One region of the Streptomyces sp. NBC_01176 genome, then DNA from elsewhere that is predicted to be linked to it. Evidence: riboswitches for the same ligand, from Rfam matches in the RefSeq annotation. Region 1 holds a riboswitch; each other region holds the start of a gene.
The links. Region 1 has a riboswitch for cobalamin ahead of metE (5-methyltetrahydropteroyltriglutamate--homocysteine S-methyltransferase). Riboswitches for the same ligand answer to the same signal wherever they lie in the genome.

Region 1 (5,738 bases):
ATGGAGATCGCCAAGATGCGGGCCGCCCGGCTGCTGTGGGCCAGGCTGGTCAAGCAGTTCGACCCGAAGAACGCCAAGTCGCTTTCCCTGCGCACACATTCCCAGACGTCGGGGTGGTCCCTCACCGCGCAGGACGTGTTCAACAACGTGACGCGCACGTGTGTGGAGGCCATGGCCGCCACCCAGGGCCACACGCAGTCGCTGCACACCAACGCCCTCGACGAGGCGCTCGCCCTGCCCACCGACTTCTCGGCGCGCATCGCCCGCAACACCCAGCTGCTGATCCAGCAGGAGTCGGGCACGACGCGGGTGATCGACCCGTGGGGCGGCAGCGCGTACGTGGAGAAGCTGACGTACGACCTGGCGCGCCGGGCCTGGCAGCACATCGAGGAGGTCGAGGCGGCCGGCGGCATGGCGCAGGCCATCGACGCGGGCATCCCGAAGCTGCGTGTGGAGGAGGCCGCGGCCCGCACCCAGGCCCGGATCGACTCGGGCCGTCAGCCGGTCATCGGCGTCAACAAGTACCGGGTCGACAGCGACGAACAGATCGACGTCCTCAAGGTCGACAACTCCTCCGTACGGACTCAGCAGATCGAGAAGCTGCGGCGGCTGCGCGCGGAGCGCGACGAGTCCGCGTGCCAGCACTCGCTGCGCGCGCTGACGGCGGCCGCCGGGGGCACCGGCAACCTGCTGGAGCTGGCGGTGAACGCGGCCCGTGCCAAGGCCACCGTCGGTGAGATCTCCGACGCTCTGGAGAAGGTGTACGGGCGGCACGCGAGCCAGATCCGTACGATCTCGGGTGTGTACCGCAACGAAGCAGGCGAGTCGCCGTCCGTGGAACGCACCCGCACCCGGGTGGACGCCTTCGAGGAGTCCGAGGGCCGCCGGCCGCGCATCCTGGTGGCCAAGATGGGCCAGGACGGCCACGACCGCGGGCAGAAGGTCATCGCCACCGCCTTCGCCGACCTCGGCTTCGACGTGGACGTCGGCCCGCTGTTCCAGACCCCGGCCGAGGTGGCACGGCAGGCCGTCGAGGCCGACGTGCACATCGTCGGGGTGTCCTCGCTGGCCGCCGGGCACCTCACCCTGGTCCCGGCGCTGCGGGAGCAACTGGCCGAGGAGGGGCGCGAGGACATCATGATCGTGGTGGGCGGGGTGATCCCGCCGCAGGACGTGCCGACCCTGCTGGAGATGGGCGCGGCGGCCGTCTTCCCGCCCGGAACGGTGATCCCGGACGCGGCGTACGACCTGGTGGAACGGCTGGCCACCGGTCTTGGACACGGCTGAGGCCCATGGCGATCGACCTCGACTCCTATGTGAAGGGCGTGCTCGACGGGAAGCGTGCGTACATCGCACGGGCCATCACCCTCGTCGAGTCGACCCGGGCCGACCACCGGTCCCTGGCGCAGGCCCTGCTGACCGAGTTGCTGCCGCACGGCGGCAACGCCCGGCGCATCGGCATCACCGGGGTGCCCGGTGTGGGCAAGTCGACCTTCATCGACGCGCTCGGCACGATGCTCACCTCGCTCGGGCACCGGGTCGCGGTGCTCGCCGTCGACCCCTCGTCGACCCGTACGGGCGGTTCGATCCTGGGTGACAAGACCCGGATGGAGCGCCTGGCGGTGGACCCCGCCGCTTTCGTACGCCCCTCCCCCACCGCCGGCACCCTCGGCGGCGTGGCGAAGGCGACACGGGAGTCGATGGTGGTGATGGAGGCGGCGGGCTACGACGTGATCCTGGTGGAGACGGTGGGCGTCGGCCAGTCGGAGACCGCGGTGGCGAACATGGTCGACTCCTTCCTGCTGCTCACGCTGGCCCGCACCGGCGACCAGTTGCAGGGCATCAAGAAGGGGGTCCTGGAGCTCGCGGACGTGATCACCGTCAACAAGGCGGACGGCCCGCACGAGCGCGACGCACGTTCCGCGGCACGGGAGTTGGCGGGCGCCCTGCGTCTGATGCACCCGGTGGACGCGGCCTGGACTCCCCCCGTGCTGAGTTGCAGCGCCCGGGAGTCGACCGGCCTGGACACCGTCTGGGAACGTCTCGAACAGCATCGCGTCCTGCTCGACTCGACCGGCCGCCTCGCCGCCAAGCGCCGCGACCAGCAGGTCGACTGGACCTGGACGATGGTCCGCGACGAGCTCCTCGGCCGGCTGCACGCGGATCCGGCGGTACGAGCCCTCACGCCTTCCCTCGAACGGCAGGTCCGGGACGGGGAGTTGACGGCCACGCTGGCGGCGGAACGCATCCTGGGCGTGTTCGGCGGCGCCGCCGACTGACTCGTCGCGCCACTCCGCCCGTCCACGACGGGGCCCGGCACCGTGTCCCTCGGGCGGACACGGTGCCCACCCGTGCCTCCTCGGACGGATCCTGCCGAGCCGTGGGCGACCGCGGCCAGTGTCCCATGTCACCGTCCGCGATGTGAGCCGCTCCCCGCACAAGGCCGCGTCGCCCTCTAGGGTGGCCGGTGCAGCTGGTTCGCCCCGTCCGCCAGGCGGGATGCGTCGTAAGAGGGAACCCGGTGGGAATCCGGGACTGCCCCGCAGCGGTGAGTGGGAACGAACGCCGTCATACGCACTGGGCCCGACCGGGTCTGGGAAGCGACGGCCAGTAGGTGGTGGCCCTTCGGGGAGACCGCGCCCGCGAGTCCGAAGACCTGCCCGTTGCCCGCGCGTGACCGTTCGCGCGCGGACATCCCGGTGACCTCGTGGGCGGGTCGGCGTACATACCGGCGGACGGCCGCGCCTCCTGGCGCGGGTCGACTCCGCCCGGTTCGTCACCCCTTCGCGCTCACGTCCCGCCGCCGGGATCTCAGGGAGACATCTCGCGAAGGAGATTTCCGTGACAGCCAAGCCCGCAGCCGCGGCAGCACGGTCCACCGTGTACGGCTACCCCCGTCAAGGCCCGGACCGTGAGCTGAAGAAGGCGATCGAGGGCTACTGGAAGGGCCGGACCACCGCCGCCGCCCTCCGGGAGACCGCCTCAGGTCTGCGCCGTTCGAACTGGCGCCACCTGGCGGAATCCGGCATCCACGAGGTGCCCACCGGCGACTTCTCGTACTACGACCACGTCCTCGACACCACTGTCATGGTCGGTGCCGTCCCCGAGCGGCACCGCAAGGCCGTCGAAGCCGACCCGCTCGACGGGTACTTCGCGATGGCGCGCGGCACCCAGGACGTGGCGCCGCTGGAGATGACCAAGTGGTTCGACACCAACTATCACTACCTGGTGCCGGAGTTGGGGCCGGACACGGTGTTCAGGACGGACTCCGCCCAGCAGGTCGGGCAACTCGGGGAGGCGATCGCCCTCGGTCTCGCCGCCCGGCCCGTCCTCGTCGGTCCGGTCACCTATCTCCTGCTGGCCAAGCCGGCGCCCGGTGTCGCCGCGGACTTCGAACCGCTGACTCTGCTGGACCGGCTGCTGCCCGTCTACGCCGAGGTGCTCGCCGACCTCCGCGCGGCGGGAGCCGAGTGGGTGCAGCTCGACGAGCCCGCCCTGGTCCAGGACCGTACCCCCGCCGAACTCAGCGCCGCCGCACGCGCCTACCGCGGCCTCGGCAGGCTGACCGACCGGCCGAAGCTGCTGCTCGCCTCCTACTTCGACCGCCTCGGCGACGCCCTGCCCGTACTGGCCAAGGCCCCGGTGGACGGCCTCGCGCTGGACTTCACCGGCGCGGCCGCCGCCAACCTCGACGGCCTGGCCGCCGTCGGCGGACTGCCCGGAAAGCGTCTGGTGGCCGGTGTGGTCGACGGCCGCAACATCTGGGTCAACGACCTGGAGAAGTCCCTCGGCACACTCGGCACCCTGCTCGGGCTCGCCGACCGGGTGGACGTCTCCGCCTCCTGCTCGCTCCTGCACGTACCGCTCGACGCGTCCGCCGAACGGGACATCGACCCGCAGATCCTGCGCTGGCTCGCCTTCGCCCGCCAGAAGACGGCGGAGATCGCCGTCCTCGCCAAGGGCCTCGCCCGGGGCACCGGCGCCATCGCCGCCGAACTGGCCGCGAACCGGGCCGACCTCGCCTCCCGGGAGTCCTCCGTGATCACCCGTGACAGCGCGGTACGGGCCAGGGTCGCCGCGGTCACCGCCGCCGACGGCCACCGCTCCCAGCCGTACGCCGAGCGGGCCACCGCCCAGCGCGCCGGCCTCGGGCTGCCGCTGCTGCCGACCACCACGATCGGCTCGTTCCCGCAGACCGCGCGACTGCGCACGGCCCGCGCCGACCTGCGGGGCCGCCGGATCGACATCGACGGGTACGAGGAGCGGGTCAGGAACGAGATCCGCGAGGTGATCTCCTTCCAGGAGGAGGCCGGTCTCGACGTACTGGTGCACGGCGAGCCGGAACGCAACGACATGGTGCAGTACTTCGCCGAACAGCTCACGGGTTACCTCGCCACGCAGCACGGCTGGGTCCAGTCGTACGGCACCCGCTACGTCCGTCCGCCGATCCTGGCCGGCGACATCTCGCGGCCCGAACCGATGACGGTGCGCTGGACGACGTACGCCCGGTCGCTCACCACCAAGCCGGTCAAGGGCATGCTCACCGGACCGGTCACCATGCTCGCCTGGTCCTTCGTCCGCGACGACCAGCCCCTCGGCGAGACCGCCCGCCAGGTCGCACTCGCCCTGCGCGACGAGGTCGACGACCTCGAGGCGGCCGGCACCCCGGTCATCCAGGTCGACGAACCCGCGCTCCGCGAGACGCTGCCCCTGCGCGCCGCCGACCGCGCCGCCTACCTGGAGTGGGCCACCGAGGCGTTCCGTCTCACCACCGGCGGTGTACGGCCGGAGACCCAGATCCACACCCACATGTGCTACGCCGAGTTCGGTGACATCGTCCAGGCCATCGACGACCTCGACGCCGACGTCATCAGCCTGGAGGCCGCCCGCTCCCACATGCAGGTCGCCCGGGAACTCGCCGCCCACGGCTACCCGCGCGAGGCCGGACCCGGGGTGTACGACATCCACTCACCGCGCGTGCCCAGTGCCCACGAAGCCGCTGAACTGCTGCGTACCGGACTCAGGGCCATCCCCGCCGAACGGCTGTGGGTCAACCCCGACTGCGGCCTGAAGACCCGCGCCTGGCCGGAGGTGCGGGCCGCGCTGGAGAACCTGGTGGCGGCGGCCCGCGAAGTCCGCGGCGACCTGGCGCCGACGGTTTCCTGACACAGGTGTGGCCGGGGCGGACCATCTCGGTCCGCCCCGGCCGTGCGCCGTTCCCGCAGGACGTTCGCCGGGCTCACCGGCCCGTTCACGAAGCGGCGTTGAGGCTGTCGGCCCACTCCTCGACGGTGGTGACCTCGCCGCGCCGGCTGAGGACGTCGTTCACGAGCGTGTGGTGCAGTGCGGTGTCGGGGTCGGCGCAGGCGTCGGACAGGACCGTGACCCTGTACTCGAGGTCGGCTGCCTGAAGGGCCGTGGACAGGACGATGCCGCCCGTGGCGATGCCGGCCAGGACGAGGTGGTCGATGTCCTGGACGGCCAGGATCTGCTGGAGGTTGTTGCCCGAGAAGGCGCTCACGCGGTTCTTGTGGACGACGATCTCGCCCTTTGCGGGCGCGACATCGGGGTGGATGGCGGCACCAGGATCGTCGGCGGTGAAGAGGTGCGACGGAAGGGAGCCGAAGATCTTGTTGCGGGGGTGGGCGTCGAGGTGGCCGGGACGCAGTCGCAGTGCCACGTGGATGACGGGGACGCCCGCGGCGCGCGCCGTGCCGAGTGCCCGTACGGCGTGCGGC
Region 2 (5,738 bases), 270 kb from region 1:
TACGGTCTGCGCGTGCACCGGCGTCGTACGGCCCTCGCTGATCCGGCGGCCGAGCTCGCCGGCGTCCCGCGGCCGCCGATCCGGCTCCTTGGCCAGCAGGTCCAGGATGATCCGCTCGACGTACTCGGGCAGCTCGGCCCGGCGCCTGCGCGGTGGCTCGGGAAAGGTGTCGCGGTGGCTGATGAGGACCGCCCACGCGTCGTCGAGGTCGAACGGCGGTGCCCCGGTGGCGATCTCATAGAGCACACATCCGAAGGAGTACAGGTCGCTGCGCCGGTCGACCTCGGCACCGCTGATCTGCTCCGGCGACATGTAGTGCGGCGTGCCCATCGCGATACCGGTGCCGGTCAGCCGGGCCGTGAAGTCGATGTCGTGGCCGAGCCGGGCGATGCCGAAGTCGCAGATCTTCACGGTGCCGTCGGCGAGCCGCATGATGTTCGCCGGCTTCAGGTCCCGGTGCACGATGCCCTGTTGATGGGTGTAGGCGAGCGCGGCCGACACCTGGTCGGCGATGTCGACGACGTCGGCGACCGGCAGCGGATGCCGCTCGTTGTCCTCCAGCAACTGACCGAGGTTGTGTCCCGCCAGCAGCTCCATGACCAGGTACAGCACGCCGTCGGACTCGCCGAAGTCGTGCACCACGGTCACCCCGCGGTGCTGCAGCGCGGCGGCCACCCGGGCCTCGCGCCGGAATCTCTCCCGCAGGACACCGGTGAAGGACGGGTCGTGGTGCGGGCTGAGGGGCTTGAGGCACTTCACGGCGACCTGTCGCCCCAGCGACTCGTCGCGGGCGCGCCACACCTCGCCCATGCCTCCCCGCCCGATCAGATCGAGCAGTCGGTACCGGCTCTGGAGCAGCCTGGTCTCCGCCATCTCGTGCGATCGCCCCCGTCGCTGCTCGCCGCGCCCTCCCCTGGCCCGTCCAGTATGGCGAGTTATCTGCCGACTTTGTACGGCACCCGGCGCGAGCGGGGGCGGCGCCGCGCCAGGGCGTGCAGCACGTGCGGGGACGGGTGGTGCCGGCGACGACGTACGGGGACGCAGCGCAGTACGGTGCCCGGGAAGCGCACCGCACGGGACGCTCGAACGGGCCGAGAAGGGCGGGACCGCCGCGGCATCGGGGCGTGCGCTCAGGGCGTTCAGACCGGTCACCCCCGAAACCTGACCCGGCTGGTGCCCGTCGAGTGCCCCGGACGTACCGGCAGGGCTGTCGGTCGTGGGTGCCAGAATCGGTGGCATGACGCTGTGCGACTACTTCTCCGCCGCTGACGATCAAACCGCCGTCGCCGTGGGGGAATCGCCCGGGGGTCCGGGCCCGGCCGCGCTGGACGTGGTCTCCCTGAAGGGCGTCGACCCGGTGGTCGCCCTCGCCCGGCTCGAGGCGATCGCGACGGACTGCGGCTATGAGGAGGCCGGTCGGCGCCCTCGGTCCGGGCAGCTGTTGTCCGAGCCGGACGGCGACGGCCCGCTCGTGTTCAGCCTGTCGGACACCCTGGTGGCGGCCCTCGCCACCGCGGCTCGAGGCGACCTCCGGCGCTTCGCGGAGTCGTGGTCCACGACCGACGAACTGCGGCAGAACCAGGTCGACGCCGAGACGGCGGCCGTCGCCCTGGAAGCCCTGGCCGGCCTGGCTCGACGCGCTCAGCCGGCCGGCCTGCGCCTGTACTGCTGGTGGGCGCTGTGAAAGGCCGGGCTTCCGCAGAGGCAGCTCAACGCCGTACCCGTGGCATCCCCAGCCCGATCCACGAGATGATCTCCCGCTGGATCTCGTTGTTGCCGCCACCGAAGGTGAAGATCACCGCCGACCGGTAGCCGCGTTCCAGTTCGCCGTGCAGGACGGCGCCCGCCGAGCCCTCCTTCAGGACACCCGGCACCGCGACGATCTCCATGAGCCAGGCGTACGCGTCCCGGCGCGCCTCGGAGCCGTACACCTTGACCGCGGAGGCGTCCTGCGGGGTGAGGGTGCCCTGCTGGACGGCGTTCACCATCTGCCAGTTCAGGAGCTTCATGGCGTCGAGCCGGGTGTGGGTCTGCGCGAGCCGGCGGCGCACCCAGGGGAGGTCGACGACCCGGCGGCCGTCGGCGAGCTTGGTCTCCATGGCCCAGCGCTGGACGTCGTGCAGGGCGCGGATCGCCATGGTGCCGTGGGCGGCGAGGGTGACGCGTTCGTGGTTGAGCTGGTTGGTGATCAGCCGCCAGCCCTTGTTCTCCTCACCGACCCGGCGGGAGACGGGGACGCGGATGTTCTCGTAGTAGCTGGCGGTGGTGTCGTGCGAGGCGAGGGTGTTGATGAGGGTGCAGGAGTAACCGGGGTCGGAGGTCGGTACGAGGAGCATGGTGATGCCCTTGTGGGGCGGGGCGTCCGGGTCGGTGCGGACGGCGAGCCACACCCAGTCGGCGGTGTCGCCGTTCGTCGTCCAGATCTTCTGCCCGTTGACCGTGTAGTGGCCGGTGGTCTCGTCGCCCTCGCGTACGGCCCGGGTCTTCAGCGCGGCCAGATCGGTGCCCGCGTCGGGCTCGCTGTAGCCGATCGCGAAGTCGATCTCGCCGGAGAGGATCCTGGGCAGGAAGTACCCCTTCTGCTCCTCGGTACCGAACTGCATGATCGTCGGGCCGACGGTGTTCAGCGCCATCAGGGGCAGCGGTACGCCCGCCTGGGCGGCCTCGTCGAAGAAGATGAACTGCTCCATGGGCGTGAGGCCGCTGCCGCCGTACTCCTTGGGCCAGCCCACACCGAGCCGGCCGTCCGCGCCGAGGCGGCGGATCGTCTCGCGGTAGAACCGCTTCTGCGCCGCCGGGTCGCCGTACCGGGCATAGGCGTTGTCGGGCACCAGCTCGGCGAAGTAGTCGCGCAGTTCGGTCCGCAACCGCTGCTGCTCCGGCGTGTATTCGAGATGCACGGCGCCTCCTGGCTCCCCAAGGCGGGACCTGACGGCGCACACCGTAGAACGTGTTCCAGAAATAGGGAATGGCGGTGACATGCGAGAGGGGGCGCCCAGCCGGGCGCCCCCTTCTGCCCGAGCCGTCAGTGGCAGGGGAACCCGAGGAGATGGCGGGCGTCGTGCACCCACTCGTGGACGTTCTCACCGGACACGAGGGAGGTGGCGCCCTGTTCGGCGCCGACGAAGTAGAGCAGGACCAGCATCAGGACACCGAAGAAGACCGCCCAGGGGACGATCGCACCGATCGGCAGCTTGGCGGGAACGGCGGTGGGGGTGGCGGTCGGCTGGGCGACGGACTGCGCCATGGGGCAGTACCTCCTGGGGAACTCGCGTCCCGTCTCGGTGGTGCACAGGACGACGGCCGCGGGTCTGACTTGCTCGACCTCCGCCGCCCCGGGGAGGGGTGGCGTGCGCTGGGCATACAGTGGCGCGACCGTGCCGGACTCCCACCGGACTTCCGCCGAACCGTCGTCAATATCATCCAGACCGTACCGCGAAGCCCGGGCCCGGCCAAGGGCGCGTGGCAGGAGCGCAGTTGCGCGCCGGGGCCGGTCAGCGGGGGCGGATTCCCGGTTCCGGCAGGGGACTTGGGCACGGGTGAACACGACAGCGCACGAGAGTGAACGTATGACGAGCCGAGTGATCTTGATCTCAGCCGCGATCGGCGCGGCGCTGCGGGAGGCCCGCTTCGACGAAGGGGGCCGGGTGGAGGCCGCGGGGCTGCGGCTCGCGCGGGCCGCCGCGGGCGCGGTACCCGGCGCGGAGCGGCTGTGGGTCTCCCCCAGCGTGCGGTGCCGCGAGACCGCTGACGCGCTGGGCCTGGACGCGGTGCTGGACGTACCGGAGCTGGCCGGTCTCGACGTGGGCCGATGGCGGGGCGCGACGCTGGAGGAGGTCAGCTCGAAGGAACCGGAGGCGGTGGCCCGGTGGCTGGCCGATCCTCGTGCGGCACCGCACGGCGGGGAGTCGGTGCGGGCGTTCTGCGACCGGGTGGCGGGCTGCCTCGACACGGCCGCGCAGGTGACGGGCCGGACCGTCGCCGTGGTGGAGCCGGAGGTGGTACGGGCCCTGGTGGTACGGGTGTTGGGCGCGCCGGAGTCGGCGTTCTGGCGGGTCGACGTACCGCCCCTGACCGCGACCGAGTTCAGCGGTCGCTCCGGACGCTGGAACGTACGCGTCGGACGGCCGCTCGCCCCGTCGACGGAAGCGGCCGGCTCAGACGGGTAGCAGGGTCGCGAGGAAGTCCGTGCAGGCCTGGGCGCACGCGCGACAGGCCCGTGCGCCGGCCTGCGCGCCGGGACACCGGTCGAAGACGTCCGCGCACTCACGGCAGACGGACCGGCACCACTCGACCTGGACACGGATGCCGGCCTCGCCCCGGGGGTGCTGCCCGTCCAGGACGAGGCAGGTCGCGTCGCACACCTCGGCGCACATGAGGCCCATACGCCGCGCGAGTTGCCGCACCTTGGGTCCGTCGGGATCCATGCAGCTCGCCCGCAGCGCGCAGGCGCGGGCGCACTCGACGCAGGCCTGTGCGCAGTCGAAGCGGTCTTCCAGGAAGCGGATCGGTTCCTGGAGGCGGGTCGGTTCCTGGAGGCGGCTCGGTTCCGGGAGGCTGACCGGTTCCGAGGAGCGGACCGGTCCCCGCTCGGGTGCCGGCGCGGTCGTCTGTTTCGCCTTCGTCTTCGTCGAGGTCACCCGGCGCGGGTAGCCCCCGGGAGTCGCGTCAAACCCCGCGTGGACGGCCGGCGCCGGGGCGCGGCTCACCGGCCCGCGGCGTCCGCCGCCTCCCGCGAGATCCGCTCGAACTGCGCGCCCATCGCCTCGGAGAGCGCATGGGCCGCCGAGAGCGGGCGGACCATGACCATCAGGTCGTCGATCCTGCCGTCCTCGTCGAAGTGCAGGAAGTCGCAGCCGTTGATCTCCTTGTCGCCCACCTTCGCCGTGAAGACCAGCGCGTGGTCACGGCCGTCGGCACCCGCGATCTCCCGTACGTAGCGGAAGTCGGTGAAGACGCGGGTGACCCCGCGCAGGATGGCCGCGGTGATCGCCTTGCCCGGGTACGGCTTGAAGGCGACGGGGCTGGTGAACACGACGTCGTCGGCCAGCAGCTCCTCGACCGCGGCGAGGTCTCCGGCCTCCACGGCCTTGCGGAAGGGGTGCATCGGGATCCCTGCTCTCATAGTCAACTAATTGAATAGGTGCGTAAGAGATTAGTCGCGGGGGTGTATGCCGTCTAGCCTTGGCCCATGGCATTGCGCAACGCGGTCCTCGCCGCGCTCCTGGAGGGTGAGGCGTCGGGATACGACCTGGCCAAGGAGTTCGACGCCTCGGTGGCCAACTTCTGGATGGCGACCCCGCAGCAGCTCTACCGGGAACTCGAGCGGATGACGTCCGAGGGGCTCATCGAGGCCCGGCTGGTGCGGCAGGAGCGACGCCCGAACAAGCGGGTCTTCTCCCTCACCGCGGCGGGACGCGTCGCCCTGCGCGAATTCACCGCCGACCCTCCGAAACCCACCGCCATCCGCGACGAACTGCTGGTCAAGGTCCAGTCCGTCGACGCGGGCGACGACGCGGCCGTACGGGCGGCGATCGCCGAGCGCCTGGAGTGGGCGCGCGCCAAGCTGGCCCGCTACGAGCGGCTGCGCGCGCGACTGCTGGACGGGCGCACCGAGGACGAGTTCCTGGCCCGCGCGGAGCGTGTGGGCCCCTATCTCACCCTGATGCGGGGGCGCTCCTTCGAGGAGGAGAACATCCGGTGGGCGGAACGGGCCCTGGACATCCTGGAGCGGCGGG
Region 3 (5,738 bases), 8.7 Mb from region 1:
CCGCACGGCTCGTCGGGGCTCGGGACGCACACCGGATGGGGCCGATACCAGGCACCTACACTGTGTTCATGGCGGACGCGATCAAGCCTGAGCAGACGGTCAAGCCCCTCACCGTTGACGAGGAGGCGTTTCTGCGGGCCCTCGGCAGAGTGACGGCGACCCTGTCCCGCGCCGTCGACGCCGACATGCTCATGGAGCAACCGATCAGCGGCACGGAGTACACGGTACTGGTGCACCTCTCCGAGGCCCCCGACCACCAACTGCGCATGAGTGACCTGGCGAACACGTGCGGAATGTCGGTGAGCGGCATGACCAGAGTGGTGAACCGCCTGGAGTCGCAGTCGCTCGTGCTGCGCAAGAGGTGCCCGGACGACGGACGAGGGTGGCTCGCTTCCCTGACGGCTTCAGGACGGACCCACCTTGAGCAGGCCTGGCCCACGAATCTCGCGAGTGTGCGGCGGCACATCTTCTCCCGCTTGGAGGGATGCGACATCGCCGCGGCCGCCCGGGTGCTGGAGCGCATAGCTCCCCGATGACGACGCGCTCCGCCCGGGCCGGCCGGGAGTCTCCGCTCCGTCCGAGGAGTGAGTACGGCGACGCCCCACCTCGTTCCGGACCGCGGACACGGGTGTCGGTGTCGAAACGGTGTCGGTGTCGGTGTCGAGATGCTGTGCGCGGCGGGACCGAGGCGTCGCATGTGCGGTGTCAGGTTGCCCGCGACCGACTGCTCGGCCGCGAGGACGAGGGTGTCCGCAACGGCTGCGGCCGCCCAGGCCGACGGGCAGGGCCGCCGAACCGCCCGTCACCCGCGCGCTGGTCCGCCGGCGGCCGGGGCTCCGGACCGCGGCGATGTGCGAGCACCCCGCCTTCGCGTCAGGGCCAAGCGATTGCCATCGACGCCGGGTACTCCGCGGTCGACCGCGCACGGCAACCGCACGGCGGGTACGGCCGCCTGAGCGACCATGGCACCGAGAAGATCGTCCGAGACCCCCGTGTCCACCAAAGTCCGGAAGGAACCAACGAGATCATGCGCGTTATCGTGACCCGCGGCCTGACGGAGGCGTTCGGATGACCGGCGCCCACGACTCCCGGGCGGTCACCGGCGCCGACGACCCCGTGCTCCTGCGCACCGAGGGGCACGCCGCGTACCTCACCCTCAACCGGCCCCGGGCGCTCAACGCCCTCACCCACACCATGGTCCGCCGCATCGACTCCGCGCTCACGGACTGGGAACACGACCCGGCCGTGAAGACCGTCGTCGTGACCGGCGCGGGGGAGCGGGGCCTGTGCGCGGGCGGCGACATCCGCGCCATCCACGACGACGCCCGGAACGGGGACGGCACGGCGTCGAAGGCCTTCTGGCGCGACGAGTACCGGCTCAACGCCCGTATCGCGCGCTACCCGAAACCGTATGTCGCCGTGATGGACGGCATCGTGATGGGCGGCGGCGTCGGTGTCTCCGCACACGGCAGCGTACGGATCGCCACCGAGCGCTCCCGGATCGCGATGCCCGAGACCGGTATCGGCTTCGTCCCGGATGTGGGCGGCACCTATCTCCTCGCCCTCGCGCCCGGCGAACTCGGCACACACCTGGCGCTGACCGGAGTGCCGGTCGGCGCGGGCGACGCCCTGCTGTGCGGGCTGTCCGACCATTACGTGCCGTCCGAGTCCCTGCCACGACTCGTCCAGGACCTCGCCCACGCGCCGGTAGGGGAGGTCCTGGGCCGCCACGTCATGCCCGCGCCGCCCGGGAGCCTCGCGGAAGCACGGCGCTGGATCGACGCCTGCTACTCCGCCGACACCGTCGAGGAGATCGTCGGCCGCCTGCTGGATCACGGTGACAGCGCGGCCAAGGAGGCCGCCGAGGCGCTGCTCAGCAAGTCACCCACCGCCCTCAAGGTCACCCTCGCCGCCATGCGCGGAGCCCGCCGGCCCGGCTCACTGGAGAAGGTGCTCGACGAGGAGTACCGCGTCTCCTGCGCGGCGCTCACCCAACCCGACCTGGTGGAGGGCATCCGGGCCCAGGTCATCGACAAGGACCGCGACCCGCGTTGGTCGCCGTCGACGCTCGCCGAGGTCACCGACGCGGACGTCGCACGCTTCTTCGCCCCGCTCGGCGAGCGTGAACTCGGCCTCGCCGCACCCGACACCACGCAGGAGGCGCCCTGGTGAGCAGGGCCGTCGCGTTCACCGGGCTGGGGCAGACGGGCGGCTCCACGGCCGCCGACGTGGCCAAGGCGGGCCACCGTGAACGCGGCCAGGGCCTGGTCGGCGGCTCCCTCAGGACGGCGGCCGGCTCGGGTGTCGGACGCGCCGCGTCGGCGGACGCCGTCACCGGGACCGTGGCGGGCATGTCGCCGCCGGTCGCCGAGAGGGCGAAGGAAGCGGTCGCCCGCGCTTTCGAGACGACGCTCACCGAGGGCGTCCGCTCCGAACGGCCCCCGGTCCACGCGGTGTTCGCGACCACCGACCGGAAGGAGGGCAGGAGCGCCTTCGCCGAGGAGCGACCGGCACCCCGCACCCACCACTGACCCACAGGTCACACCGGCCGTGTGACCCGGCGAGACGAAGATCACGGCAGCCGGGACGGTCTTGGCCATGAACCCGACACGCGGTACGGTCAGTGCGATATCGACGACGGCATGGCGGAAGCCGGTGGAAATCCGGCACGGTCGCGCCACTGTGAACGAGGCCTCTCCTCAGGGGGTTTCGCAAGTCAGACCCGCAGCCGTCGTCCTGTGCACCACCGAGATGGGACGCGAACTCCCGAGGAGGTCCTGCCATGGCGCAGACCGTCGCTCCGCCGACAGCCACCCCGATCCCCGCCAAGCTGCCGATCGGCACGATCGTCCCCTGGGCGGTCTTCTTCGGCATCCTGATGCTGGTCCTGCTCTATTTCGTCGGCGCCGAGCAGGGCGCCACCTCCGTCGTCTCCGGCGAGGACGTCCACGAGTGGGTGCACGACGCCCGCCACCTCCTCGGCTTCCCCTGCCACTGACGAGGGACACCGCGCACCCATGAACTCCGCAACCGTCAGAAACCTTCTCGTGCGGGGCATGCTCGCCGGCCTCGCCGCCGGTGTGCTGGCCCTCGTCGTCGCCTACTTCCTGGGCGAGCCCAGCGTCGACGACGCCATCGGATTCGAAGAGGCCCACGCCCCGGCACACGGGCACGAGGTGGAGATCGTCAGCCGTAGCCTTCAGTCCACCGGCGGCCTCGCCACCGGCGTACTGATCTACGGCGTCGCCTTCGGCGGCATCGCCGCCCTCGCGTACTGCTTCGCACTCGGCCGCGTCGGCCGCTTCAGCCCGCGCGCGACCGCGCTGCTGCTGTCCGGCTGCGCGCTGCTCGCGGTGTACGTCGTGCCGTTCCTGAAGTACCCGGCCAACCCGCCGTCCGTCGGCGACCCCGACACCATCGGCAAGCGCACGACGCTGTACTTCCTGATGATGGTGCTCAGTGTGCTGCTCGCGATCGCCGCCGTGATCCTGGGCAAGTGGCTCGCACCCCGTTGGGGCACCTGGTACGCGACCGTCGCCGCGATCGTCTTCTTCGCTCTCGTGATCGGCATCGCGTACGAGTTCCTTCCGGTCATCAACGAGGTCCCGAAGGACTTCCCGGCCACCTTGCTGTGGCGGTTCCGTACCTCGGCCCTCGCCATCCAGCTCACCCTGTGGACCGGGTTCGGTCTGGTCTTCGGGGAGTTGGCACAGCGTCTGCTGGCCCCGCGGCCGGCGGCGGCCGTGTCCGCGGGAGCAACTCCCGTACCGAACTGACGCATTCACGCAGTGCTGACGTACCGAGAAGCCCGCTGAGACATCAGCGGGCTGTCACGTGCAGAGGGCCCACCGGAACCGTCCGGGGGCCCTCTGCGCGTTCTCCCGAAATCCACGACCTGCCAACAGGTGAACGACTCCTATGACTCCCCGATTACACAGGAGCGACGAGGGCGACAGCGAGGGACAGGGGGCGGAGGGCCCGGGCGAACGCAACCGCGGCACGTCAGACTCGGTGGCCGCGAGGCGGTGGCGCTGACTCCCGAGGAGTAGGAGCGGCTGATCGGACTCGGCGTGCCTGCACGGCGCACTCGCGCTCCTGGTCCAAAGCCACCGGGGCCAGTCGGCCGCGGCGCGGACCCGGCCGATCCGCGCGCGACCGTTCCACCGAAGACTGCCGGGGAAACTGGTGCCTGGACACTCTTTGAGCTTGCTTGCGGAAGCACGTAAAGTCTACGCGCGTTGAGAGACGTGATCCCGCTGACCGCCGACGAAGAACGCTTCTGGCGCGCCCTGACGTGTCTCGTCGTCGCTCTGCCGCGCTCCATGGATAACGACCTGCTGCGGTCCACGGGGCTGACACTCACCGAGTACGTCGTCCTGATGAACCTCTCCGAAGCCGACAACCAGAAACTACGGATGGCCGACCTCGCCGCGGCCAGCGCGCTGTCGCCCAGCCGTATCACCCGCATCGTGGAGATGCTCCAGGCGCGGGGACAGGTGGTCAAGCGACGCTGCCAGGGCGACGGCCGCGGCAATGTGGCCTCCCTGACCCCGGAAGGACAAGAGCGCCTCCAGGCCGCCTATCCCGGCCAGGGGCACCTGGCGAGTGCCCCTGACCGCGTCATCGACCAACTCGACTACCAGTCCCTGCCCGCGTTGGTGCGGCAGAACGAAGCCATGGTGAAAAGACTCGACCAGCGTGAGTTCTGATCTCCTTCACGGCGTTGCCTGCCACGAAACGATCGGCGCTCCCACGTGGGCAGCGCCTGCGATTTCCCCGCTCCGTTACTGGCTCTAACAAAAGCTGCTGATCGCGTGACTGTGGGCTTGTCTGCTCGTCGGTCTGGTCGTGGGGAAACGTCAGTCGCGGCCGTGGATCGTGTCGGATGAACTGTGGTCGCTCATCGAACCGTTGGTGCCCATGCCGGCACCGAAGCTGGTCGAGGGCAGACCTCGAGTGCCGAACGGGCAAGCACTGTGCGGGATTCTCTTCGTCCTGCACACCGGCATCCAGTGGGAGTACTTGCCTCAGGAGCTGGGCTTCGGGTCGGGGCTGACGTGCTGGCGGCGCCTGGCTTCACGGCTTTCGCCGCTTGCGCATCCGCTGGGAACGCCGCGACGACATCCACGAAGCGTTCCTCGGACTCGCCGTCTGCCTGATCACCCATCGCCACGTCCAACGGCTTTGTGAGGAACAGTAAGGCTCCTACGTCGGGCGGTACGGATGCGCGCGGGGTGATTCGAGCCGATCCGTAGGGCGACGGCTGTGGGGTGTGGTCCCCGCGCCGGAGGCAATCGATGCTGTTTCCCGTTTCCTTCTCCCACCGCGAACCCCCGCACCATCCGTACTGAAATTCGCGTCGAAACAGATGAGCGTCAGCAAAGGTTGGCGCGATCACCCAACACACCCAAAAGCCGCAGCGACTTGCTCCAGGCACCGGGCCGGTACTGACCTTGGCAGCCGATTTGGCTGCGGATGGCTCCGTCTGCCGGCGCCAACCTGCGATGAGACCGCCGCTTGGCTCCAGTCCGCAGGATTCCAGACAACGACATCTCCCTGATCGACGAGGCAGCCAGCCACTGTTGCCAGATCGCTGCCACTATGGATCGCGTGCCAGCCCCGGTCAGCCAAAATCTGAACGGCCAGACGGCGACCGTGCGTCTGCCCGCAGCGGTGAATCCGTCCTGATCCGACTCCGAGTAGGTGGAGATCGGCAAACCACGGCAAGCCCGAACAGT

Region 2: linked by a shared signal. The riboswitch ahead of OG199_RS38635 (CbtB-domain containing protein) and the one ahead of metE (5-methyltetrahydropteroyltriglutamate--homocysteine S-methyltransferase) in region 1 are both predicted to bind cobalamin.
Region 3: linked by a shared signal. The riboswitch ahead of OG199_RS01480 (CbtB-domain containing protein) and the one ahead of metE (5-methyltetrahydropteroyltriglutamate--homocysteine S-methyltransferase) in region 1 are both predicted to bind cobalamin.

What each region holds. Positions count from the first base shown of each region.
Region 1 is NZ_CP108600.1:9,142,544-9,148,281, reverse strand. It holds gene scpA (methylmalonyl-CoA mutase) at 1-1,287, shown strand, start outside; gene meaB (methylmalonyl Co-A mutase-associated GTPase MeaB) at 1,293-2,279, shown strand; cobalamin riboswitch at 2,508-2,658, shown strand; gene metE (5-methyltetrahydropteroyltriglutamate--homocysteine S-methyltransferase) at 2,842-5,166, shown strand; gene OG199_RS39795 (cysteine hydrolase family protein) at 5,252-5,738, opposite strand, start outside.
Region 2 is NZ_CP108600.1:8,876,369-8,882,106, reverse strand. It holds gene OG199_RS38650 (tetratricopeptide repeat protein) at 1-873, opposite strand, end outside; gene OG199_RS38645 (hypothetical protein) at 1,238-1,684, shown strand; gene OG199_RS38640 (acyl-CoA dehydrogenase family protein) at 1,710-2,900, opposite strand; gene OG199_RS38635 (CbtB-domain containing protein) at 3,026-3,247, opposite strand; cobalamin riboswitch at 3,284-3,427, opposite strand; gene OG199_RS38630 (histidine phosphatase family protein) at 3,570-4,169, shown strand; gene OG199_RS38625 (ferredoxin) at 4,158-4,640, opposite strand; gene OG199_RS38620 (nuclear transport factor 2 family protein) at 4,706-5,107, opposite strand; gene OG199_RS38615 (PadR family transcriptional regulator) at 5,192-5,738, shown strand, end outside.
Region 3 is NZ_CP108600.1:425,582-431,319, reverse strand. It holds gene OG199_RS01500 (MarR family transcriptional regulator) at 69-536, shown strand; gene OG199_RS01495 (acyl-CoA dehydrogenase family protein) at 485-1,072, shown strand; gene OG199_RS01490 (enoyl-CoA hydratase/isomerase family protein) at 1,069-2,172, shown strand; partial or broken gene OG199_RS01485 (enoyl-CoA hydratase) at 2,322-2,531, shown strand; cobalamin riboswitch at 2,605-2,745, shown strand; gene OG199_RS01480 (CbtB-domain containing protein) at 2,783-2,998, shown strand; gene OG199_RS01475 (CbtA family protein) at 3,018-3,776, shown strand; gene OG199_RS01470 (MarR family winged helix-turn-helix transcriptional regulator) at 4,248-4,709, shown strand; partial or broken gene OG199_RS01465 (transposase) at 4,921-5,073, shown strand.